3 regions of the Azonexus sp. GW821-FHT04F04 genome follow, and region 3 is predicted to be linked to each of the others. Evidence: riboswitches for the same ligand, from Rfam matches in the RefSeq annotation. Region 3 holds a riboswitch; each other region holds the start of a gene.
The links. Region 3 has a riboswitch for cobalamin ahead of AC07TV_RS01370 (TonB-dependent receptor domain-containing protein). Riboswitches for the same ligand answer to the same signal wherever they lie in the genome.
Positions count from the first base shown of each region.

Region 1: linked by a shared signal. The riboswitch ahead of AC07TV_RS21035 (ribonucleoside-diphosphate reductase subunit alpha) and the one ahead of AC07TV_RS01370 (TonB-dependent receptor domain-containing protein) in region 3 are both predicted to bind cobalamin.
Region 2: linked by a shared signal. The riboswitch ahead of AC07TV_RS14095 (ribonucleoside-diphosphate reductase subunit alpha) and the one ahead of AC07TV_RS01370 (TonB-dependent receptor domain-containing protein) in region 3 are both predicted to bind cobalamin.

Region 1 is NZ_JBWKSX010000016.1:4,020-11,007, reverse strand. Features, by position in the region: gene AC07TV_RS21035 (ribonucleoside-diphosphate reductase subunit alpha) at 1-2,585, opposite strand, end outside; cobalamin riboswitch at 2,758-2,959, opposite strand; gene AC07TV_RS21030 (heavy metal sensor histidine kinase) at 3,196-4,611, opposite strand; gene AC07TV_RS21025 (heavy metal response regulator transcription factor) at 4,608-5,285, opposite strand; gene AC07TV_RS21020 (hypothetical protein) at 5,463-5,726, shown strand; gene AC07TV_RS21015 (TolC family protein) at 5,730-6,988, shown strand, end outside.
Region 2 is NZ_JBWKSX010000007.1:20,050-27,037, reverse strand. Features, by position in the region: gene AC07TV_RS14110 (GNAT family N-acetyltransferase) at 1-16, opposite strand, end outside; gene AC07TV_RS14105 (ribonucleotide-diphosphate reductase subunit beta) at 7-1,122, opposite strand; gene AC07TV_RS14100 (ABC transporter substrate-binding protein) at 1,138-1,938, opposite strand; gene AC07TV_RS14095 (ribonucleoside-diphosphate reductase subunit alpha) at 1,959-4,727, opposite strand; cobalamin riboswitch at 4,889-5,090, opposite strand; gene AC07TV_RS14090 (3'-5' exonuclease family protein) at 5,219-6,595, shown strand; gene AC07TV_RS14085 (CreA family protein) at 6,607-6,988, shown strand, end outside.
Region 3 is NZ_JBWKSX010000001.1:280,366-287,353, reverse strand. Features, by position in the region: gene AC07TV_RS01400 (NrsF family protein) at 1-452, shown strand, start outside; gene AC07TV_RS01395 (sulfite exporter TauE/SafE family protein) at 554-1,354, opposite strand; gene AC07TV_RS01390 (EVE domain-containing protein) at 1,351-1,803, opposite strand; RNA gene ssrS (6S RNA) at 1,847-2,025, opposite strand; gene AC07TV_RS01380 (cell division protein ZapA) at 2,059-2,394, opposite strand; gene AC07TV_RS01375 (hypothetical protein) at 2,396-2,593, opposite strand; cobalamin riboswitch at 2,709-2,915, shown strand; gene AC07TV_RS01370 (TonB-dependent receptor domain-containing protein) at 3,024-4,844, shown strand; gene AC07TV_RS01365 (FecCD family ABC transporter permease) at 4,851-5,828, shown strand; gene AC07TV_RS01360 (ABC transporter ATP-binding protein) at 5,825-6,598, shown strand; gene cobO (cob(I)yrinic acid a,c-diamide adenosyltransferase) at 6,669-6,988, shown strand, end outside.

The DNA of each region.
Region 1 (6,988 bases), on a different contig from region 3:
GATGGCAGCGCCAGGTAGAGGTTCAGCGACTGGGCCTGGTCGATCCATTTCTGGCGCCGGGCTGCTGCTTCGATGAGCCACACCGGGTCGATTTCGAAAGCGGTCGCGTAGCGCGCCTTCAATTCGTCCGGCACGCGCTCGATGCGGGCCAGCGAGCCGTCGAAATATTTCAAATCGGCGACCATCACTTCGTCCCACAGCTCCAGCGCCTTGAGGTCGCGGACCAGCGCTTCGTTGACCACGGTGAATTCGCCGGACAGGTTGGATTTGACGTAGATGTTCTGGTACGTCGGCTCGATGCTGGCCGAGACGCCGACGATGTTGGAAATGGTCGCCGTTGGCGCGATGGCGACGCAGTTGGAATTGCGCATGCCGTGGCGGGCGATGCGTTCCTTCAGGCCGGCCCAGTCGAGCGTTGAGTCACGGTTGAGTTCGACATGGCCGCCCCGCCCGGCTTCCAGCAAATCGATCGAATCGAGCGGCAGGATGCGCTGGGCCCACAGGCTGCCGGGGTAGCTCGAATAGCGGCCGCGCTCGCGGGCCAGTTCGGTCGATGCCCCGTAGGCGTGGTAGCAGACGGCTTCCATGGTCCGGTCGGCAAATTCGACGGCTTCCGGCGACGCGTAAGGCAGGCCGAGTTCGTACAGGCAATCGGCGAAACCCATGATACCGAGGCCGACCGGCCGGTGGCGGAGGTTGGCGTTGCGTGCCTTGGGCGTCGCGTAGAAATTGATATCGACGACGTTGTCGAGCATGCGCAAGGCGGTCTGCACGGTGCGCGCCAGCTTGGCCTGGTCGAGGGCGCCATCCTTGAGGTGGGCCAGCAGATTGACCGAGCCGAGATTGCAGACGGCGGTTTCCTCGTCCGAAGTGTTCAGCGTGATCTCGGTGCACAGGTTGGACGAATGCACGACGCCGACGTGCTGCTGCGGCGAGCGCAGGTTGCAGGCATCCTTGAAGGTGATCCAGGGATGCCCGGTCTCGAACAGCATGGTCAGCATCTTGCGCCAGAGCTGGACGGCGGGCAGCTTCTTGTGCAGCTTCAGTTTCCCGGCGGCAGCCTTGGCTTCATAGGCGACATACGCCGCTTCGAATTCGGCGCCGAACTTTTCATGCAGATCGGGCACATCGACCGGCGAGAACAGCGTCCATTCGCCGTGGTCGATAACCCGCTTCATGAACAGGTCGGGAATCCAGTTGGCGGTATTCATGTCGTGGGTGCGGCGCCGCTCGTCGCCAGTGTTCTTGCGCAGGTCGAGGAATTCCTCGATGTCGAGGTGCCAGGTTTCAAGATAGGCGCAGACCGCGCCTTTGCGCTTGCCGCCCTGGTTGACCGCGACCGCCGTGTCATTAACCACCTTGAGAAAGGGAATGACGCCCTGGCTCTGGCCGTTGGTGCCCTTGATCCGGCTGCCCAGCGAGCGCACCGGCGTCCAGTCGTTGCCCAGGCCACCGGCGTATTTCTGCAGCAGGGCGTTTTCCTTGATCGACTGGTAGATGCCTTCGAGATCGTCGGCCACCGTGGTCAGGTAGCACGACGATAGCTGCGAATGCAGCGTGCCGCTGTTGAACAACGTCGGCGTCGAGCACATGAAATCGAAGCTGGAAATCAGGTCGTAGAACTCGATGGCGCGGGCTTCGCGGTCGATTTCGTTCAAGGCCAGGCCCATCGCGACGCGCATGAAAAAAATCTGCGGCAGTTCGATGCGACGGCCGTCGATGTGCAGGAAATAACGGTCGTACAGCGTCTGCAGGCCGAGGTAGCCGAATTGCAGGTCGCGCTCGGGCTTCAGGGCGGTAGCCAGGCGCGGCAAATCGAAGGAGGCGAGGCGCGGGTCGAGCAGTTCGGCTTCGATGCCCTGGGCGATGAAATTGGGCAAATATTCGCTGTTGACAGCAGCAATCTCGCTCAACGACCGCGCTTCGCCGAGCACTTCGCGGCCAAGGCTGGCCAGCAGCAGGCGCGCCGTCACCTGGTTGTAGGCCGGCTCGCGTTCGATCAGGGTGCGCGCGGCGAGGATCAGCGCCTGGTGCACGTCAGCCAGCGGCACGCCGTCGTAAAGGTTGCGGATGGCGCTGTCGAGCACCCGTTCGGCATCCACCGCACTGCCCAGCCCGGCGCAGGCATCGGCGCACAGGCCGGCCAGTTCGGCGCGGTCGAGCGGCCGGCGCTGGCCGCCATCCAGAACGTGGATCAGCGGCGCGCCGGCCAGCGGCTGGGCGACCGAACGCTCGCTGGCCCGCCGTTCGCGGTAGAGCACGTAGGCCCGCGCCACGTCGTGCTCGCCGGAGCGCATCAGGGCCAGTTCGACCTGGTCCTGGATGTCCTCGATATGCACCGTGCCGCCATCCGGCATCCGCCGGGTCAGCGAACGGACGACCGCCTGCGTCAGGTGGGCCACGACGTCGCGCACCCGTGACGAGACGGCACTCTGGCTGCCTTCGACGGCGAGAAAGGCCTTGGTCAGCGCGACGGCGATCTTGTCGGCATCGAAGGCGACGACCGCGCCGTTGCGGCGGATGACTTGCAGGGCGGCGGCGGCGATTTCGCTGCCGGTGGATAAGCTCAGGACATTGGATGACAAGGCGATTCTCCGTATCGGGGGGCGGAGAATCGACGAGGCGCCCGGCCGCCAATCGGCGCGACCGACCGCAGCGCCCGCGGGCAGCAACCCGTGGTCGAATCGGTCAGGCGAACGAACGGCAAGAAAGACACGCAATAAACCTCTCGTCAGGGACACCCCGCCCCAAAACCATGAAAGAAAGTTCGTTGCGGCAGGTCTCCTGGCTCTCGGTTCAGCGCGCTCCACCTACCTTCCCGGACGCATCCAGTGGCATGTGTTGGCGAAGCGCTCGCCGATTACAGTTGCGGGGGCAGCCCCGGAATTCAGACCTTGCGGCCTGGCACCGGATTCCCGTTTTAATCCCCTTGCGGGGAACCTTCAACGGCTCGAAGTCTAGTTGGGGCATATCGGATATGTCAAGCGCGCGACCACTACATTTAGTACTCGAATACAAAAACACCACTACATGTAGTGGAGTTTCGAGGGCTTCGGCGAGTCAATTTGCAGGCTTGTTGCTCGTATCACTTCGGCTTGATTGCTCGGCATTGATTCTGTTGTGTTCGATTTTTCCTGGTTCCGATTTTTTCTCAACATGGCCTTGCAAAGGCGATCAGCATCTTTCCGTACCTCGCTAAGCAATTTGACTTTCAACTCCCGCAGGTAACGACAAGGTGAATTTCGTCATACCCTCCGTCGAGCTTACAGTGATGTCCCCGCCATGTGCAGCCAAGATAGAACGCGTGATTGCCAGCCCCAAGCCAGAACCCTCGGTTGTCCGCTGGCGAGAGCTATCAGCACGGTAAAAACGATCAAACAAGCGAGGCAAGTGCTCGGCTGGAATACTTGGCCCGGTGTTTTCAACGGCCAATTGAACCACCTCGTCGCGATGCATTTCGATTGCTACCGTTACCGTTCCACCGACCGGGGTATAGCGCAGCGCATTGGAGAGCAGATTGCTGATTGCCCGGCGCAGCATCAGACGGTCACCGGATACGGTGCCGTGCCCAACGACCGACAGGCGAATTTCCTTTTCCTCGGCCAGCAACCCGTAGAACTCCATCAATTCCGCAACCTCGTCGGCAAGTTCGAGTCGCTCCTGATGCGGGATGAGTTGCTTGTTCTCGGCCTTGGCCAGGAAAAGCATGTCGGCGATCGTCCGCGACAAGCGCTCGAACTCTTCGGCGTTGGACGCCAGAATGTCCCGATATTCGTCGGCCGATCTGGCGCGCGACAGCGTGACCTGGGTTTGGGTCAGCAAGTTGCTGACCGGCGTTCTCAGTTCATGGGCAAGGTCTGACGAGAAGTCCGACAGGCGCTGAAAGGACTCTTCCAGCCGCGACAGCATGTCGTTCAGGGTGCTCGCCAAGTCGCCCAGTTCAAGGGGAATAGCCTCGACTGGCAGACGGGTGTGCAACCGGTTGGCGGTGATCGCGGCAGCTTGACGCTTGATCGTCTGCAGCGGTGCCAGTCCGCGCCGGACGACAAACCATCCGAGCAGGCCCATGGCCAGCGTGGCCAGCAGCATGAACACCCACAGGGTTTGCCGGAAAGCGCCCATGAAATGTTCGTGATGCGATATTTCGGTGGCCACCACGACGGTATACGAGGATCCGGCCTGGCCTCCGGACGTCAAAGTGGCCGAAATGCCCCGCCATGGGAGACCATCGTCGGCGACCCATTTGATCGGGCGTCCACTACCGGTCGCCAGTCGATCGCTGAGCAATTCAGTGGGCAGAACAAGCCCTACATGGGCATCCAAGCGTTGCCGATTAGGTCCGACTACGGCAATGACCAAACCGTGATGCCCAGTCAAAGCCTCATCCAACTGTTTTGCCAGCGTCTCGCCACTTGGCGTGGCCAGCGCTTTCTCAAGAACATGCTTGGCCAACTCCATTTTGCCGGCCAGCACCTCGATGTCCTGCTCTTCGAAGTGTTGTTCCACCGAGCGCCCGATCAGCAACCCAAGCAGGAACAGCACGAATACCGACGCCAATGCAAACCACAAGGTTAGGTGAAGCGTCAGTGATCGACTCTGTGTTTGACTCAATCGGTAATCTCCAAAACGTAGCCCATGCCCCTGACCGTGCGCACCAGCTTCGGTTCGAAGCCTTCGTCAATCTTGACCCGCAGGCGTTTGATGGCGACTTCAATGACATTCGTGTCACTGTCGAAATTCATGTCCCAAACCTGGGAGGCGATCAATGAACGGGGCAACACCTCACCCTGGCGGCGCAGCAATAGTTCGAGCAAGGCGAACTCCTTGGCGGTCAGGTCGATACGTTTCCCCGCACGGGTCACCCGACGGCGCAGCAGATCGAGTTCAAGGTCAGCTGCACGCAGAAACTCCGACTCTTTTGCCTTCCCACCCCGCCGCAACAAGGTTCTGACACGGGCCAGCAACTCGGAAAAGGCAAACGGTTTGACCAGGTAGTCGTCCGCACCCAACTCCAGGCCCTTGACTCGGTCTTCCACTTGATCCCGGGCGGTCAGGAACAATACGGGCATCTCTTTCCCGGCCCGCCGAATTCCCTGCAACACCTGCCAGCCATCGATACCCGGCAGCATGACGTCGAGGATGGCCAGATCATGCGCCTCGGTCAGCGCCAAATGCAAGCCGTCCAGGCCGTTAGCCACCAGATCGACCACGAAGCCAGCCTCGACGAGACCTTGTTTCAGGTATATCCCGGTCTTTGGTTCATCTTCTACGACCAATATTTTCATGACGCTCTCCACCAACCGTTGGCTATCGTTGATGCATTTTGCGTCGGTTTCAGCATTGATCGCCCTAGATTACGCAAATGTAATCCGTAAGTCAGCCGATTGTTGGTTTCGCGAAAGCATGATGTCCACCATGGGAGCGATAGATTCCCAAGACTCCTCTTTCCCAGCGGAGGCATCATGAAACATAGAGCATTGATCCTTGTCGTCGCCATGAGTCCGGGATGGGCAGATGACCACGCACCGCCAGCGGCGACGCCAACTGCCGGCTACCGGTCGGTATTTGTTGACTACAAACCCATGGTGGACGAAGCGGTCCAGGATTGGCGGCAAGCCAATGACCGGATGGGGCGCTTGCAGGGCCATATGGGGCATCTTGAGCCTTCGAAAGCAGAGCAACAGTCGGGGGCAGCAAGCGCAGCCGCTCCGCGTGAGAAGAAATAAGCCATGTCTTCCCATTTCCCCATAGGGCTGTACAGCAGCGGCAAGCGCACATTGCTGGTGATCGCCCTGGCAGGTCTCGCCGGCTGCGCCACTTTCTCCAATGACGGCGGATTCGGCAGCGTGGAACAGACTGTCCAGGAGCGGCTCGGCAAAGAGGTGAAGTGGGTGCGCGGCGACCAGGAACGAGCCACCCTGCAAGCCCGCGTCGATGAACTGCTGGCGAAACCACTGGCGGTCGACGACGCCATCCAGGTGGCGCTATTCAACAACCGGGGGCTGCAGGCCAGCTTTTTTGATCTGGGGATCAGCGAGGCCGATCTTGTGCAGGTCGGTAGGCTCCCCAATCCGCACTTCTCGATGCTGCGGGCCAGCAAACCGGAAAACGGCATTCGCGAATACAAGATCGAGCAAGCGCTGACCTTTAATATTTTCGCCTTGATCACCATGCCACTGGCTGTCGAGGTCGAGCGGCGCAATTTCGCGCAAACCCAGCGCCTGGCGATCATTGCGGTGGCCCGGCTGGCCGCCGACACCCGGCAGGCCTATTTCACCGCCATCGCGGCCGAAGAGTCGGTGCGCTACCTGCGCAAAGTCAAACAGGCTTCGGAGGCCGGCGCCGAACTGGCCCGCCGGATGGCGCAGGTGGGCAACTTCAGCAAGTTGCGTCAGGCTCGGGAACAGGCGTTTTACGCCGATGCGGCGCTGAACCTGGCGCGGGCGGAACAGGCGGCTACCTCCTCCCGGGAGCGCCTGGCCAGAGTTCTCGGACTGGCCGACCGATCGGTCTTCCAACTTCCCGAGCGGCTGCCGGACTTGCCGACTACCGTCAATGAACTCCCCGTCCTGGAACAGGCGGCCCTTGACCAGCGCCTTGACCTGCAAGCCATTCGCCTCGAAACCGAAGCCCTGGCCAGTAACTTGGAATTGAGCAAGGCGACCCGCTTGATCAACGTTCTGGAGGTGGGGCCGGCCCGCGTCCTGGAAGGCGCCCGGGACAGCGGCTACAAGAAAGGCTACGAAATCAGCTTTGAGTTGCCGATTTTTGATTGGGGTGGCGCCAAGGTCGCCAAGGCCGAGGCCATCTATATGCAGGCGGTCGAACGGGCTGCCGAAGCAGCCACGAATGCGCGCTCGGAGGTTCGGGAGAGTTATCACGCCTATCGGACCCACTACGATATCGCCCGCCATTATCGCGACGAGATCGTGCCGCTCCACCAGCGGATCGCCGAGGAGAACGTGCTGCGCTACAACGGCATGCTGAT
Region 2 (6,988 bases), on a different contig from region 3:
CGCCACTCAATCCCAAGCCAGCGCCCCACCCGTCTGATACTCGGTGACGCGGGTTTCGAAGAAGTTTTTCTCCTTGCGCAGATTGGCTTGTTCGTCGAGCCAGGGCAGGACGTTTTCGGCACCGGGGAAAGGTTCGGCGACGCCGACTTGCCGCGCCCGCCGGTTGGCGATGAAGCGGAACTGGGCGACATGCAGTTCGGCGTTGTAGCCGAGGATCGGTTCGCGCAGGATGTAGCCGGCGTAGGCGGTTTCGGCCGCCTCGGCTTCGTCCCACAGTTGGCGCAGGGCGGCCGGGTCGAGCGTCAGGTTTTCCTCGATCAACAATTCGCGGATGACGCGGATGCCGAAGGCGCAGTGCAGGACCTCGTCGCGCATGATGTATTGCAGCTGCTCGGCGGCGCCTTTCATGAGGCCGCGCCGTTGCAGCGCGAAGACGGGGGTGAAGCCGTTGTAGAACCAGCAGCCTTCGAAGATCACGGCGAAGAAGAAATAGGACAGCGCGAATTCGTGCAGGTTGGCGCGGTCGGTGAGGTCGAAATCAGAGCGCAGCACCTTTTCCAGCCGACGGTTGGCCAGGGCGATCTTGCCGTGGATTTCCGGCACGACGCGGTAGCGGTTGTAGATTTCCTGCTGGTCGAGACCGAGGCTTTCGATGCAGTGCTGGTAGGTCCAGGTGTGCAGCGCTTCTTCGTAGACCTGGCGGGCCTGGTAGATCTGCAATTCCGGCGCGCTCATCTTTTCCATGACGGCCAGGCCGATGTTGCGCATGGCGAGGATGTCGGAGGTCGTCAGGTAGGCCAGGACGTTTTCGAAAACGTGGCGCTCAGCCGGCGAGAGTTTGTGCTGATAATCGTGCACGTCCTGCGCCATGCCGATCTCGAGCGGCGTCCAGTGGTTGCGGTTGGCTTTGAGGAAAAACTCCCAGGCCCACGGGTACTTGAACGGGGCGAGCTGGTTGATGTCGGCCTTGCCGTTGACGATGCGCTTGTCGGCGGCGTTGGTTGGGGCCAGGCTGGTGGTGGCGGTTTCCATTTTTGGCGAAAAATTCCGGTTGACCGTGGGAATCCCGGAAGCAGCGGTTTGGACTGGCGTATCCCAGTCGTCGAAGCGAAAAGCGTTCATTTTCTGGACTCCTGATCAATTGCCGAAGGCGGCCATCGTTTGCCGCAGCTCTTCAAGCCCCTTGAGCAGATCGGGGCCGGGATGAGTGAAATACTCGCCGGTCAGCGGCAGGATGGGGATGCCCGGCTTGGCGATGGCCGGGTTGCAGCTTTCGCCGCGCCGGCTTTGCAGGGCAAAGATCAGATCGGGCTGGCGCCGGCCGATCCAGGCGGCAACGTCGCCATCCGGCGTATCCGGCTTGAAATTGCGGATGCTGTCGTGGTCGGTCACGACCTCGAAGCCGGCGGCGGAAAAGACTTCGTGCAGCGTCGTACCCTGGCCGAACGAATACGGTGCATTGCTGCAGGCCGAGAGAATCAGTACGCGGCGCTGGCGGCTGTCGACCAACGCGGCAGCGCGCCAGTCGGCGGCGAATTTGTCGACGCGACGGTCGATGTCGGGGACCCCGGCAGCCCGGCCGATGTCGCGCAACATCGCCTCGACCCCGGCCATGCCGCGAAAGCCACCAACGCGCAACACCTTGGCGCCGGCAGGCGTCGCCTCCGTCACTTTGGCGGCCGGCGTCCATTCGGAAAAGATGACCAGATCGGGCGCCAGCATGTCGATCACTCCGGCATCGGGATCGATGACGCCGCCGGTATCCGGCCGCGCCAGGGTGTCGTAACGACTGACGCCGACAACGCAGTCGCTCAGCCCCAGCCAATCGAGGGCGCGGCTGATGTAGGGCGACTGGCTGACGATGCGCGGGCAGTCGGCTGCTTGGGCGAGGCTGGCCGAGAGGGTCAGACAGAGCAAGGCAATGTGGCGGAATTTCATGGTTTTCCTGTGGATGGGATTCATTGGCATGCTTCGCACTCCGGGTTGTCTATCGCGCAGAACTTCGGCTCTTCCGGCACCGCCGCCTCGTCGCGCCCGCCCGCTTTCTCGGCCTGGCTGGCGCCCAGCGTGCGCAGGTAGTATGTGGTTTTCAAACCGCGCAGCCAGGCCAGTTTGTAGATTTCATCGAGCTTCTTGCCCGAGTGCAGCGCCAGGTAGAGGTTCAGCGACTGGGCCTGGTCGATCCATTTCTGACGACGGGCGGCGGCTTCAATGAGCCACACCGGGTCGATCTCGAAGGCCGTCGCGTAACGGGCCTTGAGTTCGTCCGGTACGCGCTCGATGCGGGCCAGCGAACCGTCGAAATACTTGAGATCGGCGACCATGACTTCGTCCCACAGGCCAAGCGCCTTGAGGTCGCGGACCAGCGCCTCGTTGACCACGGTGAACTCGCCGGACAGGTTGGATTTGACGTAGAGGTTCTGGTAGGCCGGCTCGATGCTGGCCGAGACGCCGACGATGTTGGAGATGGTCGCCGTCGGCGCGATGGCGACGCAGTTGGAATTGCGCATGCCGTGGCGGGCGATGCGTTCGCGCAGGGCGTTCCAGTCGAGCTTGGCGTCGCGATTGACGTCGAGATGCCCGCCCCGCCCTGCTTCCAGCAAGTTGATTGAATCGAGCGGCAGGATGCCCTGATCCCACAAGCTGCCGGCAAAGCTCGAATACCGACCGCGCTCGCGGGCCAGTTCGCTCGATGCCGAATAGGCGTGGTAGCAGACGGCTTCCATGGTTTTGTCGGCGAAATCCACCGCCGCGGTCGACCCATAAGGCAAGCCGATTTCGTACAGGCAATCGGCGAAACCCATGATGCCGAGGCCGACCGGCCGATGCCGCAGGTTGGCGTTGCGCGCCTTGGGCGTGGCGTAAAAGTTGATGTCGACGACGTTGTCGAGCATGCGCAAAGCGGTGCTCACGGTGCGGGCCAGCTTGGCCTGATCCAAGGCGCCGTCCTTCAGATGCGCCAGCAGATTGACGGAGCCAAGGTTGCAGACGGCGGTTTCCTCGTCCGAGGTATTGAGCGTGATCTCGGTGCACAGGTTGCTCGAATGCACGACGCCGCAGTGCTGCTGCGGCGAGCGCAGGTTGCAGGCATCCTTGAAAGTGATCCACGGATGGCCGGTTTCGAACAGCATGGTCAGCATCTTGCGCCACAGCTGGACGGCGGGGATTTTCTTGTGCAGCTTGAGCCGGCCGGCGGCGGCCTGCACCTCGTAGCCGACGTAGGCCACCTCGAACTCGGCGCCGAATTTTTCGTGAAGATCGGGTACATCGACCGGTGAAAACAACGTCCATTCGGCGTTGTCCATCACCCGTTTCATGAACAGGTCGGGAATCCAGTTGGCCGTGTTCATGTCGTGCGTACGGCGGCGCTCGTCGCCGGTGTTCTTGCGCAAGTCGAGGAATTCCTCGATGTCGAGGTGCCAGGTTTCGAGATAGGCGCAGACGGCGCCTTTGCGCTTGCCGCCCTGGTTCACGGCGACCGCCGTGTCATTGACCACTTTCAGGAAAGGAATAACGCCCTGACTCTGGCCGTTGGTGCCCTTGATCCGGCTGCCCAGAGAGCGCACCGGCGTCCAGTCGTTGCCGAGGCCGCCGGCGTATTTCTGCAACAGCGCGTTTTCCTTGATGCTCTGGTAGATGCCGTCGAGATCGTCGGCGACGGTGGTCAGGTAGCACGACGACAGCTGCGAATGCAGCGTGCCGCTGTTGAACAGCGTCGGCGTCGAGCACATGAAATCGAAGCTGGAAATCAGGTCGTAGAACTCGATGGCGCGGGCTTCGCGGTCGATTTCGTTGAGCGCCAGGCCCATCGCGACGCGCATGAAGAAAATCTGCGGCAGTTCGATGCGGCGTCCTTCGATGTGCAGGAAATAGCGGTCATACAGCGTCTGTAGCCCAAGGTAGCCAAACTGCAGGTCGCGTTCCGGCTTGAGCGCGGCGGCCAGACGCAGCAGGTCGAAGCTGGCGAGGCGCGGGTCGAGCAACTCCGCGGCGATGCCCTGCTTGATGAAATTTGGCAAATATTCCGGGTTGACCGTGGCAAGCTCATCCAGCTTCACCGGCCGGCCGAGCACTTCGCGCCCCAGGCTGGCCAGCAACAGGCGGGCGGTGACCTGGTTGTAGGCTGGCTCGCGCTCGATCAGGGTGCGCGCGGCAAGGATCAGCGCCTGGTAAACGTCGGCCAGCGGCACCCCGTCGTAGAGATTTTTCAGGGCGCTATCAAAGATGGTTTTACCCGAAACCACGTCGCCAAGCCCGAAGCAGGCAGCTTCGCAATTCCTGAGCAGCAAGGCGCGATCAAGCGGCTGACGCACGCCGTTATCGAGCACATGGAGTTCGATAACAGCGGGCTCGTCCCCATGGCTGGCCGCCCGCTCACCGGCGCGGCGCTCGCGGTAAAGCACGTAGGCGCGGGCCACGTCATGCTCGCCAGCGCGCATCAACGCCAGTTCAACCTGATCCTGGATGTCCTCGATATGCACCGTGCCGCCGTCGGGCAGGCGGCGGGTCAGCGAATTGACCACCGTCTGCGTCAGGCGGGCGACGACCTCGCGCAGACGCGACGACACCGCGCTCTGGCTGCCCTCGACAGCAAGAAAGGCCTTGCTCAGCGCGACGGCGATCTTGTCGGCGTCGAAGGCAACGAGCGCGCCGTTGCGGCGGATGACTTGCAGAGCAGCAACCGCGAAGGCGTTAGCGGCTGAAAGAGACTGGACATTGGATGGCAAGGCGATTCTCCGTATCGGGGGGCGGAGAACCGAGTGCGTAACCGGCCGGCGCACGCGGACCAGCGCTGCGGAGACAAACCCGGCAACGACTGGACACGACGGACAAACAGCAATGGACCACGCAAAAAACCTCTCGTCAGGGACACCCCGCCCCAAAAACATGAAAGAAATTTGTCGTGGCAGGTCTCCTGGCTCTCGGTTCATTGCGTTTCACCCGCCTTCCCGGACGCATCCAGTGGCATGTGTTGGCGAAACGCTCGCCGATTACAGTTGCGGGGGCAGCCCCGGAATTCAGACCTTGCGGCCTGGCACCGGATTCCCGTTTTAATCCCCTGAAAGGGAACCATCAACAGCGCCGAGTCTAACGACGACGCATGCCATGGTCAACACCGGAACACTAAATAAGGCCTCAGTACTCACACCAGACACTACCGGTAGTGTTTTTTACCGGAACAGACGCCAGAGGATGCCGTCCGTGAGAAAATCCGTCCATGCGACCCCTAGCCTTCGTAGACCTCGAAACCACCGGCGCCACCGCCACCCATGACCGCATCACCGAAATCGGTATTGTCGAAGTCGATGCCGACGGTTCCGTGCGCGAATGGCAGCAGCTGGTCAATCCCGGCATGCGGATTCCGCCTTTCATCGAGCAACTGACCGGTATCAGCAACGACATGGTGGCCGATGCGCCGCCGTTCGAGGCTGTCGCCGCCGAAACCATGAAGCGCCTCGAAGGCCGGCTGTTCATTGCCCACAACGCGCGTTTCGACTATGGCTTTCTCAAGAACGAGTTCAAGCGCCTCGGCATCACGTTTCGCGCCTCGGTGTTGTGCACCGTCAAGCTGTCGCGCACCTTGTTTCCCGAGCACAAGCGGCACAATCTCGACAGCCTGATCGAGCGTCATGACCTGCAGGCCGAGGCCCGGCACCGGGCGCTGGCCGACGCGCAACTGATCCACCAGTTTTGGCAAAAAATCCACGTCGACCGCAGCATTCACGACATCGAAGCCGCGCTCAAGGCGCAGAACGCCCACCCCAGCCTGCCACCGCATCTCGACGCCGGGATCATCGATGAATTGCCCGAAGGCCCCGGCGTTTATCTGTTTTACGGTGAAAACAATCTGCCGCTCTATGTCGGCAAGGCCAAGGACATCCGCCAGCGCGTGCTCTCGCATTTTGCTGGCGACCACAGCGCTGCCAAGGAAATGGAACTCGCCCAGCAGGTCAAGCGCATCGACTGGGTCGAAACGGCTGGTGAAATTGGCGCGCTGCTCAAGGAATCGGCGCTGGTCAAGCAATTGCAGCCAAGTCACAACCGCCAATTGCGCAAGAACGACGAGGCCTGCACATGGACGCTGGTCGACGAGGGCGAAGGCTGGCTGCGCCCGCAACTCATGGCCCTGGCCGATATCGATGCCGGCCTGACCAGTGCCTGCTACGGCCTGTTCAAGACCACAAAAGAAGCCAACAAGGTGCTGCAAGCACTGGCCCAGTCGCACAATCTGTGCGATGTGCTGCTCGGGCTGGAAAAAGTAAAACCCGGCAAACCGTGCTTCGGCCACCAGATCCGCCGTTGCAAGGGGGCCTGCATTGGCGCCGAACCCTACGCCAAACATACAGTTCGTCTGATCTCGGCGCTCGTCGGCCTCAAGCTCGTCGCCTGGCCCTTCGCCGGCCCGGGGCTGTTTCGCGAGGGCGACCAAATCCACCTGATCGAAGGCTGGCGCTACCTCGGCAGCGCCGCCTCGGACGAAGAACTGCACGCCCTGCTCGACAGCCCGCGCCCGGCCTTTGACCGCGACATCTACAAAATCCTCACAAAATACGTCGGCAAGCTGATTCCGTTATCATCGAGCCGACCATCCTGAACGGAACCATCATGAAAACCGCCGCCCTTGTTATCGCCACCCTCTCGGCTTTCTCCCTGCCCACCGTCGCCGAAGAAATCGGCTGCTCGACAACGACCTGGAAACTGATCGGAGCCAATCACCGGGTCTGCATTTACGCCTACGACGACCCGAAGATTCCCGGTGTGACCTGCCACGTCAGCCAGGCCCGCACCGGTGGCGTCAAGGGCAGCTTCGGGCTGGCCGAAGATCCGTCGCAGTTCTCGCTGGCCTGCCGCCAGATCGGCCCGATCACCCTGCCCCCCAAGCTGTCGGAAGACGAAATCGTGTTCAGCAACGACACCTCGATTTTCTTCAAGGAAACCGATGTCCATCGCTTCTTCGACCACAAGCGCAACGTCCTGATTTACATGG
Region 3 (6,988 bases):
GGCCATTCCAGTTCAAGGCTGCAGCAATGATTCTGCTCGCCGGTGGTGGCGTCATTCTCGTCCGCGCCGCCGGAACCCCGGGGATGGCAACAAGCCCTCTGGCTTTGCTCCCAGGCGTTCTATTTCTTCTCGCCGGCGCGCTCTTCGATCGCAGCGGCATCCCGCCACTAGGGGTGCGACAACTGTCCGCGCCAATTTGTGTAGGGGTCATCGTCGCCGCCGCCCTTCCTGGCCTCATCATCATTCAGGCCGGATTGCGCAGGGGTATTCCGACTCGGCTTGCCGCCGCTGGCGCGATTTCCGGTGTCCTGTCGGGCTCGCTCGCAGCCTTGGCTTATACGGTTGCATGCGTAAACGATGGCGCCATGTTTGTCGCCATCTGGTACGTGGTCGCAATCTCCATCACGACTGCGATTGGGGCGTTTACCGGCCGCTACGTGCTGGCCTGGTAGCTACATCCGTTCGCCATCAGTATCTGGCGATGGCGGCATGGGTGGATAGGGGTCGCCTATTCTCCGGGGTCGCTCCGAGAACAAGCAATCTCATAATCCGCCTAGCCGATCAGGCTGTACAACATCTTGGTGGCGAGCAGGGCGAGAAAACCGCCGAATGCCCGCTTCAGTTGTTTGACCGGCAATTTGTGCGCCAGTTTGGCGCCGACCGGCGCCATCAGGATGCTCATCACGACGATGCCGACGAAAGCCGGAAGGTATATGTAGCCCAGCGAATAATTGGGCAAACCAGTGTCACTCCAACCAGCAACGATGTAGCCGATGGCGCCAGCCAGGGCAATCGGAAAACCGAGCGCCGACGAGGTGCCAACCGCCGAGTGGATGGCAACATTACAGAACAGCATGAACGGCACCGATAGAAAACCGCCCCCCGCAGCAACCAGACTCGACACGCCCCCAATAGCGCCCCCGACAGCAAACAATCCGGCCGGTCCGGGCAGTTGCCGGTGGGCTTGCGGCTTGAAATCGAGGATCATCTGGATCGAGGCGTAATAAACGATGACGACAAAAATCACCGTCATCGGCCCGGTCGGCACCTGACCAGCGACCAGCGAGCCAGCAAAAGTCCCAAGCACCAGACCCGGCGCCAGATTGCGGACAACATCCCAACGCACCGCGCCATGCGCATGGTGGGCGCGCATGCTGGAAATGGACGTGAAAACGATGGTCGCCATCGAGGTACCGAGCGCCAGATGCATGACATGCTCCGGCGGGAAGTTCTGGGCGACGAACAGCATGTACATGAACGGGACGAGGGTCAGCCCGCCGCCAACGCCGAACAGACCGGCAACGAAGCCGCCGAAGATTCCCAGCAGGGGATAGGCCAGCCACCAGATTGTCATGAGTTATCTGCCATGAGACGGTTGATGAATGCCCACTCGTCGGGCGTGACCGGCATGATCGACAGGCGGTTGCCGCGGGCAAGGAGGCGCATGTTGGCAAGCTCCGGATAACCGCGCAGTTTGGCCAGCGGAATCAGGTGCGACTTGCTGACGAACCGGACATCGCGCAGCCACCAGCGCGGATTTTCCGGTTTCGATTTTGGGTCAAAATACCGGTTGACCGTAGCAAACTGCGTCTCGTCCGGATAAGGCTCGGAACATACTTCGCAAATGCCGGCAATGCCCGGTTCGGCGCAACTGGAGTGGTAAAAGAAGGCAAGGTCACCGACCTGCATCGCATCGCGCATGAAATTTCGCGCCTGATAGTTGCGTACACCGAACCACGGAAACGCCTGTCCCGGCGCGCCAGCGAGGTCGTCGATGGAAACCTCGTCCGGCTCCGATTTCATCAGCCAATATTGCATGCGTTCAGGTAATTTCGAGGGCAAAAAAAAGGCCCCCGCAAGTGCCGTCAGGCCGGCATCCTGAACCTGGGTCCAGAGTGGTCGCATTCCTTCCGCATCAGGCACGCTCACTGGGAGCGCGCACAACAGCGGATTGATGGTCCGCAACCGATGCCAATTAGCATTGGTTCAAGGAATGTATGGCCTTAACAAACACCGCAGGGGACGCTCGGCGGGCGGCGCCGGGGTCAGCAGAACCGACTACAGGTCCAGTTGCTGCTGGGGCGCAAGCACGGCATCAAGTCGTGCTCCCATGTCACCGATTCTACGCTTCGTTTCGGAAGTATCAACTGCTTCCGAGAACTCTTTTCCAGCCCCGCCGGCAGCCCCGGAAAGGTGCTCGTGGGCAATGTTCAGGGCAGCCATGACGGCGACGCGTTCGGCGATGGTGTTCTTGGTGCGCTGCGCGATGTCACGCATTTTGTTGTCGACCAGATCAACCGCCGAGAGCAGGGCATCACGCTCTTCTGGCGTGCAGGCGACGCGGTATTCGCGACCCATGATCTTGACGTCGAGGAAATTCGGCTCGCCACTCATCTCAGACATCCTCGGGAATCTTGTCCATCAGACCTTCAAGTCGCTCGCGGGCGACCGTCATCGTCTGCCGCAGATGCAGCCGTTCAGCCTCGGCCGCGGTCATCTGGTTCTTCAAAACCTCATTCTCGGCGCGCAACTGATGAACCAGTGCGACAACCTGTTCGATTTTGGCTTCTAGCGTTTCGAGTTCCACATTCATGCGACGAACTATAGAGGGAAAAACGCCGCGTGGTCAAGGACTAAGCCATTATTCTAAAAGTGGTTTATAGCAAACACCAGCATGCCGCCTGATGCGCTGCAGCACGAATGAATGTAGAATGCGCGCCGTGTCAGGTGCTGCGTAAGGTTTCTCCAAACGCAGTTAAACGGGAAAGCGGTGCGTCTCCAACGAGACAAATCCGCTGCTGCCCCCGCAACGGTAAGCAAGTGCGGGCGTATCAACATGCCACTGGGTGCCAACCTGGGAAGGCGATACGTCAAGACTTGTGAGCCCGGATACCGGCCTGAGACAAAAAGCGGAAGTGCCACGGGGGTGTGGTGCGGGTTAACGCAACCAGCCCTTCTCCCCTCGCACTTCCTTTTCAATGCTCTTCCGGCATGCGGGGACGCCCGCCGGGAAAAGGAAAACCATGTATCCACGTTTGAAACCAATGGCCGCGCTGCTGGCCTTGTCTTTTGCCCCTGCGGCTTTCGCCGTCGACCAGCTCGCCGCACTTGACCCCATTCTGATCACTGCAACGCGTCAGGAAATGCGCGTCGCGGAACAGTTGTCGGATGTTTCCGTGATCGAACGCGAAACCATTGATGCGGCCGGCCAATCGAGCCTCGAAGAAATTCTGTCGCGGCAACCGGGCATCGAATTTTCGGTCAACGGCAGCTTCGGTGCCAGCTCATCGCTGTACATGCGCGGCACAAGCGGCGCCCATGTGTTGCTGCTGGTGGATGGCATGCGCATGGGATCGGCCACTTCGGGCAGCGCTTCATGGAATCGCATCCCAGCTAGCCAGATCGAGCGTATCGAAATCGTCCGCGGCCCGGCCTCATCGCTCTATGGCAGCGATGCCATCGGCGGGGTCATTCAGGTATTCACTCGCCAAAGTGACGGACCTCTCCGCTTTTATGGCGAAGTGGGCGCTGGCTCTTACGATACCGCCTCGGCCTCCGGTGGATTTTCTGGCGCGCAGAACGGCTGGCGTTACGCACTGAATGCGGCCACCCATTCGACTGCCGGTTTCAACAGCAAGCCGTGGACCGCCACAGCCAACAAGGATCGCGACGGTTTCTGGATGAACAGCCTGAGCGGCCGGCTGGCCTACAGCTTTGCCAAGGGCCATGAAGCCGGCATCAATTTCTTTTACAGCGACGGGGAAAGCAAGTACGACGGCAGCGGCGCAACGGTCGACTGGCGTAACCGGAACAGCGTGAGCAGCATGAATGCGTTCATAAAAAACGCGCTGACTGAAAACTGGACCAGCACGGTCACTGTCGGGACGAGCGCCGATGATTCCGATGACATCAAGAACGGGTTGCGAAACAGCAATTTCCGGACTGATCAGCGCCAATATTCCTGGCAAAACGATCTGCGCACCCGGTTTGGCAATTTCCTGCTCGCCGCCGAGCGCCTGGAACAGGAGGTCGACACCACGGCCGCCTACGCCGTCCGCGAACGAACCAACAATTCCCTGCTCGGTGGCTGGACGTTTGGCTACGAAGCGCACCGCCTGCAGGCCAACCTGCGCCGCGACGACAATTCGCAGTTCGGCGAAAAGACGACCGGCTCGCTGGCCTACGGCTATCGCTTCTCGCGCAACTGGCGTGCCAACGTGGGTTACGGCACCGCCTTCAAGGCACCGACCTTCAACGACCTCTACTACCCCCTGAGTTTTGGCTATCACGGCAACCCCAACCTTGTGCCGGAAAATGCCCGCAACCGCGAAGCGGCCTTGCATTTCGAAACCGGTACACAGCACGTTTCGCTGACCTGGTATCTGAATCGCGTCGAAAACCTGATCGTGTGGACCAATACGCCGAGCAACGTCGGCAGCGCGCGACTGGAAGGCATCACCCTGGCCTACGAGGGCGTGCTTGCCGGCCTCAACGTTCAGGCCAGTTACGACTATCTGGACGCCAAGGATCTGGACACCGATCTTCGTCTGGCCCGCCGCGCGCAGAATCGCGTCGCCGCAGCCATCGGCAAAACGCATGGCGCCTGGGAATGGCGCGTCGAGGAACAGGTCAGCGACGACCGCATGGATTATCCTTTCGGCCAGCCGGCCAAGAAGTTGGGCGGTTATTCGCTCACCAACCTCTATGGAGCCTATCGATTTGCCAAGGACTGGTCGGTTTTCGCCCGGGTCAACAATCTGTTCGACCGAGAGTACGTGTTGGCCGACACCTATGCCACGCCGGGCATGAACGCCTTCGTCGGTATCCGCTACAGTCCGAAGTAACAATTCATGCCCACCCGTCACCGCGCCTTCCTGATTCTCGCCAGCCTCGGCCTTCTGGCCGTGGCGAGTATCGGGCTGGCGTTGACAGTGGGTAGTTTCAAGGTTTCCTACGGTGAAGTGCTGGCTGCGCTGCTGGGCAGTGAAGGCGGGGCCGGCGATGTCGTGCTGCAGCTTCGCCTGCCGCGCGCCTTGGCCGGCTTTGCCTGCGGCGGGCTGCTCGCCCTGGCTGGCGCGCTGATGCAGGTTTTGCTCCGTAATCCGCTGGCCGATCCTTACGTGCTGGGCATCTCCGGCGGCGCCGGGGTCGGGGCGATGTTCGCCATGCTGCTTGGCTTGCCGGTTCTCGGCGTCGATGGGCTGGCCTTTGTCGGCGCCTTCGCCGCGATGTTGCTGGTTTTCGGGCTGGCGCACGGCGACGGGAGCTGGACGCAGACCCGCCTGCTGCTGACCGGCGTCATCGTCGCCGCCGGTTGCGGCGCGCTGGTCGCGCTGATGTTGAGCATCGCCGACGAGCACAAGCTGCGCGGCATGTTGTTCTGGCTAATGGGCGACCTCGGGCAGAGCGCCCAGTGGTGGCCGGCCTTTGCCGCACTGGCCGTGGCATTGGTGCTGGCCATGCCCTTCGCCCGCGAACTGAATTTGCTGTCACGTGGCCTGATGCAGGCGCAGGCGCTGGGTGTTGCGGTCGGTCGGCTGCGCTACGCCATCTATCTGCTCGCCTCGCTGGCTACCGCCGCCTCGGTGACGACGGCCGGCTCGATTGGTTTCGTCGGCCTCGTCGTGCCGCATCTGGTGCGGCTGGCCACCGGCAACGACCAGCGTTTGCTGTTGCCGGCCTCGGTGCTGGCCGGCGGTTCGTTGCTTGTGCTGGCCGACACGCTGGCCCGCACCTTGATCGCGCCGCAGCAGTTGCCGGTCGGCGTGCTGACGGCGCTGATCGGCGTGCCGGTCTTCCTTTTCCTGCTTTCGCGGCAGCCGAAATGACCCGGCCGCTGCTCGAAGCCAAACAACTGGTCGTCGAAATCGGCGGCAAAACGGTGGTCGACCGTGTCGACCTGAGCGTCGCCAGCGGCGAGCGCATTGCCATCCTCGGTCGCAACGGTGCCGGGAAATCGACCCTGTTGTCGACCCTCGCCGCCCTGCGCCCGCCGGCCGGTGGGGCACTGCTCCTCGACGGCGAAGATGCGGCCTTGCTGCACGCCCGCGAGGCTGCCTTGCGCCGTGCCTGGCTCGGCCAGTTCCAGTCCGATCCTTTCGGTTCGAGTGTGCTCGAAACGGCGCTGACTGGCCGCCACCCACATCTCGGGCGCTGGGACTGGGAATCGAAGCACGATGCCGAACTGGCCCGTGCGGCGCTCCAAGCCGTCGGGCTGGACGGCATGGAAGCCCGCCAGATCCACACGCTGTCCGGCGGCGAACGCCAGCGGCTGGCCATCGCCACGCTGCTCACCCAGGCGGCGCCGCTCTATCTGCTCGACGAACCGCTGGCGCACCTCGATCTCAATCACCAGATGGCCGTCCTCGAACTCTTCGCCAGCACGGCCCGCGATTGCGGCGCCGGCGTCATTATGGTCCTGCATGACCCGGCGCTGGCCCACCGTTTCTGCGACCGGGCGCTGCTGGTTTATGGTGACGGCCGCACCGAGATCGGGACGGTCGATCGCATTTTGACGGCCGATACGCTGTCCGAACTGTACGGCTATCGCCTGCGCCAGATCGAAGATCGCGGCCATCGCTGCTTCATTCCCGAATAAGCCATTTCAATTTTGGCCGATTTTTCCGGTTGACCGTGGAAATCGTCCCATCCTGACCCAGAAAGCCACCATGACCGTCACTCACGAACAACGCATGCAGAAGAAGAAAGCCGTCATTGACGGCAAGATCGACGCCGCGCAGGAAGAGCGCGGCGTACTGGTCATCAACACCGGCAACGGCAAGGGCAAGTCGAGCGCCGCTTTCGGCGTCGTCGCCCGCGCCCTCGGCCATGGCCTCAAGGTCGGCGTCGTCCAGTTCGTCAAAGGTCGCTCGGACACAGGCGAAGAAGCCTTCTTCCGCCAGCAACCCAATGTCGCCTGGCATGTCGGCGGCGAAGGCTTCACCTGGGAAACGCAGGACAAGGACCGCGATGCCAAAGCTGCCCAAGC